Regions from separate parts of the Pseudoalteromonas sp. PA2MD11 genome, predicted to be linked through region 1. Evidence: predicted binding sites of a transcription regulator. Region 1 holds the regulator's gene; the other holds the start of a gene.
The links. The regulator ArgR, encoded in region 1, controls arginine synthesis, uptake and breakdown. The targets are predictions, from matches to a motif close to ANTGAATANNTATTCANT.
Positions count from the first base shown of each region.

Region 1 (3,181 bases):
ATTATTACCGAGCAAGACGAGCAAACCCTTGAAGCATTAAACTTATATGGAATGCATCTTGGCACTGCATTCCAATTAGTGGATGATGTACTTGATTACAACGCCGATGCCGAGCAACTTGGTAAAAACATTGGCGATGATTTAGCTGAAGGTAAACCTACCCTACCGCTTATCTACGCAATGCAAAAAGGCACACCAGAGCAAGTTAAGCTAGTACGCGAAGCTATTGAGTTTGGTAATGGTATGGACCATTTAGAGAGCATTCTAGCGGCATTAGCTGACACTAAGGCCCTTGAATTTGCAATGCAAAAAGCTGAGCAAGAAGCTGACAAAGCAATTGCTTGTATTGCGTTCTTACCAGATACACCGTACAAACAAGCCTTAGAGAGTTTGGCCCGTATCGCCGTTGCCCGCGATCACTAAACACTATTTATTCGAGCCATTAAAAAAGCCTGCATTTGCAGGCTTTTTTGTTTTCGGCGATTTAAAAAATCGCCTATCATCTGTCGGGAATTAACCGTTGATGAAATCAACACCTTCTTGGATGTCTTTGTTAAGTGTAGCTAGCATGTCGTTTTTAGCTTGCTCTTCGAATGCACTTAACTCACCGTAAGAAAGGATTTCTTCAACGCCGTTTTTACCTAGACGAACTGGGTGTGCGAAGTATGCTGCGTCACCGTTTTCAACTGCAACGTATGCGTAATCAACTACTTCTTCACCTTGTAAGCCTTTAACTAAAGACATACAGAAGCGTGCTGCTGCAGCACCCATAGAAAGAGTCGCTGAACCGCCACCCGCTTTAGCGTTAACAACTTCAGTACCTGCGTTTTGGATACGTGGAGTTAATGCCGCAACTTCTTCGTCAGTGAAAGTAACACCTTCAACTTGAGATAGAAGAGGAAGGATTGTCGTACCTGAGTGACCGCCGATCACTGGAACTTTAACGTCAGTTGCGCTTAAACCTTTAAGTTCAGCAACAAATGCTTCTGAACGGATCACGTCAAGCGTTGTGATACCGAATACACGGCCTGCATCGTAAGTACCCGCTTTTTTGAATACTTCAGCAACGATTGGCACAGTGCCGTTTACTGGGTTAGTGATGATACCTACTAACGCTTTAGGACAGTTTTTAACGATGCCTTCAGCTAATGTTTTGATGATACCTGCGTTTACGTTGAAAAGGTCCGCACGGTCCATGCCTGGCTTACGTGGCATACCCGCTGGGATAAGAACGATATCACAACCAGCTAATGCTGCGTCTAAGCTGTCAGCACCAAAACCTTCAACTTTAACGTCTGTTGGGATGTGAGAAAGATCAACCGCTACACCAGGAACAACAGGGGCAACATCGTATAACGATAATTCAGAACCTGCAGGTAAACTTGTTTTTAATAATAAAGACAATGCTTGGCCGATACCGCCAGCTGCGCCTAAAACAGCAACTTTCATTGGAATTCTCCGTAATTTGAGGTAGGAAATATTTGTGGCCCTAAAGATAATGAAATTAGCGGCTAAAAACAAATTTATCCTGCTTATTTCGCGTATAATTTCGACCATAGTTGTAAACTTGGCTGTAAAGACACGCATTTTGGACGACTTTGTAAACTAATACTGCATAAATATGCAGAGTTGTGTAGAATTACCCTACATTTTATGAATAAAGAAACGGCAACATGCAACCACAAGACAAACAAGAAGCACTGATCAAAGCGTTTAAAGCGCTATTAAAAGAAGAAAACTTCGGCTCACAAGGTGAGATTGTCGAAGCATTAAAAGAGCAAGGCTTTGATAATATTAGCCAAAGTAAAGTCTCTCGCATGTTAAGCAAGTTCGGTGCAGTACGTACTCGTAATGCAAAACAAGAAATGGTCTATTGTTTACCGGCTGAAATGGGTGTGCCAACAGCGAAAAGCCCACTGCGTCAGCTTGTTATTGATATTATGCATAACGAAATGATGATTATTATTCGCACTAGCCCAGGCGCAGCACAATTAATTGCTCGTTTACTTGATTCACTCGGTAAAGCAGATGGCGTACTAGGCACGATTGCAGGCGACGACACTATTTTTATCGCCCCTGCGAAGATTTCTGAAATCGATGTGACGCTTGATCGCGTGCGCACTTTATTCGATACCGTTTAAAGTTGCTTTAAGAAGTTTACTGACGGGGCGAAAAACGCAGATCCCATATCGGCTTGAGTAAAATCGAGCCAATGATCATAGCAATCGCCCTGCCCCAAGCGACTCTTTAATACCTGCTCAAACACATCCCCTTGCGCCGCGCACGAAACCATTAAAATCCCCTGCTTATGCACATCACCAAATGGCATGCTTTGGTTTAGCAAGAGTGGCTGGCCATGCTCATCTTTTAATTCACTGCGAACCGCATGACTGGTTTCTACAGCAGGCATAATCAAGGTGTTATCTAGACGCGTGCGCCCCATGATTTGCTCTTGCTCAGACAGCGATAAATGCTGCCAGACACTCAGATCATGCACAAAGCGCTGAACATGAACATAACTGCCTTGGTCTTCAAAGTGACCCGGTTTGTCGATAAGTGCAGTACTTCGCTTTTGACGGCCATGGGGTGTATCGCCTGCATAAATAAAGCCGTTAAAATCACGCCCGTCTAAAAACCGAAAATTACGGACCTGCTCCACCAGCTCAACATCCGGTGTTAATAATTTTAGAATTTGCAGAGCAAATAGATGGTTTACATCTTCACGGTCTGAGCGAATTTGCACAAACAAGTCAAACGGCTGAGCACTCATCACATGCTCACTGTGAGTTACATTCGGAAAGCTTTGCAATTGGCTAGGGATAAACTCGGGCAAGATGTGCGGCCAATACTGAGCACCAAGGGCAACCACGCACGATAGCATGGCTTCTGAGAACTGATCAGCAAACTCATCTTGAATGACGCTAACGCGTTTTAGTTTTTTACGTAATGACTCATCGTGGCCATCGTAAACATTAAAAAACAGGTGCAAACCATGTAAGTTTGCTTCAGCACAAATCCCAGATTGCGCTTGCGCCATAGTGAATCCTTAGCTTCTCGTTATTTGCACAAAGCCAAGGATTCAAGATTGTTAGTAATTACTAATCATGAAAAAAATTGACTGTGTGCGGCATTATTTTTATTTTTACAGGCTGCTCAACAGCTAACACGCGGTCTTGCTCTG
Region 1 covers NZ_JADKNF010000004.1:234,800-237,980, forward strand. The annotation lists gene ispB (octaprenyl diphosphate synthase) at 1-423, shown strand, start outside; gene mdh (malate dehydrogenase) at 514-1,449, opposite strand; gene argR (transcriptional regulator ArgR) at 1,674-2,141, shown strand; gene ISP07_RS07405 (Dyp-type peroxidase) at 2,138-3,037, opposite strand; gene ISP07_RS07410 (ABC transporter ATP-binding protein) at 3,099-3,181, opposite strand, start outside.

Region 2 (3,181 bases), on a different contig from region 1:
TATTACCTAGCTTAGTTAAATCTAGACGCAATACTTTAGAGCGGCGTTCATGGTTATAAAGCGCTTTTTTCTTCGCAGGTAGCTCATCAACTGTCACTATTTCAAAACTTTGCTCTAAAAACCAGTGAATGCTGCGTGTGGTGAGAGCAAATAAATGCGAATAACCTGCACGTTTAGCCTTATTAATAATAAACCTCAGTAGATAACTGCCGCGGTCGGCATCTCGGTACTGAGGGTGAACAGCCAAACTTGCAAACTCCCCCACTTGTTCATCTGCAAACGGATACAGAGCCGCACAGGCTATGATAAGTCCATCACGCTCGATAACCGTAAATTGTTCAATTTCGATTTCTAGCTGCTCACGAGAACGGCGTACTAAATAGCCTTGTTGTTCAAGGGGTCTAATAAGGTTAATGATACCGGTAATATCAGCAATACTTGCACTTCGTAATTGCTCAGAGCTTTGTGGTGCGATTTGTGTACCAATACCATCTAAAGAGAACAGCTCTTGTAATAGTGCACCATCTTCTTTATAACTAACAAGATGGCAACGATGCACGCCACCCCGACAAGCATCAATTGCAGCTTGCAAGAAAACAGTGGCGCTTACACATGAGTCAGGTTGCTTGCGGTAGCTTGCTAATAGTTGCTCGGCTTCATTTGGCATTAGCTCTGCAATTGCTTCACCATTTTCATCCAAAATACCGGCTTCTTTACAGAACCCAAGCATTTTATCAGCGCGTAGTTTGAGAGCTACTTGCGTAGCGATTTCTTCAGCGGTTAAGTTAAAGCTTTCACCTGTAACAGACGCCGCTATTGGCCCAAGCAGAACAATTCCGTTGTTATCTAACTGGTGGCGAATACCCGCAACATCAATACGTCTCACTCTACCTGAATGATGATAGTCAACACCTTCATCAACACCTAGAGGCTGAGCAATAACAAAATTACCACTCACCACATTTAAAAATGAGCCAGACATAGGTGTACTACTTAAAGACGTAGATAAACGCGCGGTTATATCGAACTGCATTGCACCCGCAACTTTTTTAATTACATCAAATGTTGCGTTATCAGTTACCCGTATCTCATTATGAAACTGACTAGTTATGCCAACTTGTTCAAGCGCTGCGTTAAACTGTGGACGAGCACCAAACACTAAAACAATCTTAATACCAAGACTAGTTAGTAGCGCGACATCGTTGATGATGCTGCGACAACCAGACTGATCGATCGCCTCTCCGCCAAGCATAACAACGAATGTTTTACCGCGGTGAGCATTAACGTATGGAGTTGACTGGCGAAATCCATCTACCAATTCTGTGGTACGCACGTAATATTTACCTTATTAAAGTCGAATGTTTTAATAAAAACAGATATACAAGCCACAAGTGTAGAGAATTTATATTCACAAATAAAGCATTATTATTCTTAATTTACAGGTGGAATTTTCGTGCATGTTATAAGATAGTGGCAGATACAAAAAAGGCCCGCATAAGCGAGCCTTTTTTAAGAGATTAGAACTGATTACCAGCCTGTCTTCTCTTTAAGTGCATTACCGATGTCAGCTAGTGAACGTACAGTTTTTACGCCAGCAGCTTCTAATGCAGCAAATTTCTCATCAGCAGTACCTTTACCGCCTGCGATGATTGCACCAGCGTGACCCATACGCTTACCTGCAGGTGCAGTAACACCAGCAATGTAAGAAACAACAGGTTTAGTTACGTTGTGCTTGATGTATTCTGCAGCTTCTTCTTCTGCAGTACCACCGATTTCACCGATCATAACGATAGCTTCAGTTTGCTCGTCTTTTTCGAACATTTCTAAAACGTCGATGAAGTTAGTGCCAGGGATTGGGTCACCACCGATACCAACACATGTTGATTGGCCGAAACCAGCGTCAGTAGTTTGCTTAACCGCTTCATAAGTAAGAGTACCAGAACGTGATACGATACCTACTTTACCAGGCTTGTGGATGTGACCAGGCATGATACCGATCTTAGTTTCACCCGGAGTGATAACACCTGGGCAGTTAGGACCGATCATACGAACACCAGTTTCATCAAGCTTAACTTTAACGTCAACCATGTCTAGTGTTGGGATACCTTCAGTGATACAAACGATTAGCTCGATGCCAGCATCGATAGCTTCTAAGATTGCATCTTTACAGAAAGGTGCTGGTACGTAGATAACTGATGCAGTTGCGCCAGTTGCTTCAACAGCGTCACGTACTGTGTTGAATACTGGAAGACCAAGATGCGTTTGACCGCCTTTACCTGGGCTTACACCACCAACCATTTGTGTACCGTACTCAAGCGCTTGCTCAGAGTGGAAAGTACCTTGGCCACCTGTGAAACCTTGACAGATAACTTTTGTATCTTTATTGATTAATACAGACATTATTTGCCCTCCGCAGCAGCAACAACTTTTTCAGCTGCGTCTGTTAGTGATTCAGCAGCGATGATGTTAAGGTCAGAACTAGCTAGTACTTCACGACCAAGTTCAGCGTTAGTACCTTCTAAACGTACTACTACAGGAACATTTACACCTACTTCTTTAACTGCACCGATGATACCTTCTGCGATCATGTCACAACGAACGATACCACCAAAGATGTTAACTAAAACAGCTTTAACGTTGTCGTCAGATAAGATGATCTTGAATGCTTCAGATACACGCTCTTTAGTTGCGCCGCCACCAACATCTAGGAAGTTAGCTGGCTTGCCACCGTGTAGGTTTACGATGTCCATAGTACCCATCGCTAGGCCTGCACCGTTAACCATACAACCAACGTTACCGTCTAGTGCAACGTAGTTAAGCTCGAAGCTTGCAGCGTGAGCTTCACGCGCGTCTTCTTGTGAAGGATCGTGCATTTCACGGATTTTAGGTTGACGGTAAAGCGCGTTACCATCTACACCGATTTTACCGTCTAGACAGTGAAGGTTACCTTCGTCTGTAATTACTAGCGGGTTGATTTCTAATAATGCGAAATCGAAATCGTTGAACATGTTTGCAAGACCCATGAAGATCTTAACGAACTGTTTCATTTGAGTAGGGTTTAAACCTAGTTTGAAACCTAATTCACGAGCTTGGTAAGCTTGAGGACCAACTAATGGATCAATCTCAGCTTTGTGAATTAATTCTGGAGTTTCTTCTGCAACTTGCTCGATTTCAACACCAC
Region 2 covers NZ_JADKNF010000002.1:89,128-92,308, reverse strand. The annotation lists gene argA (amino-acid N-acetyltransferase) at 1-1,333, opposite strand, end outside; gene sucD (succinate--CoA ligase subunit alpha) at 1,528-2,400, opposite strand; gene sucC (ADP-forming succinate--CoA ligase subunit beta) at 2,400-3,181, opposite strand, start outside.
Region 2: argA (amino-acid N-acetyltransferase) is a predicted target of ArgR. The motif match lies at 1,396-1,413, and genes of this name have one in related genera.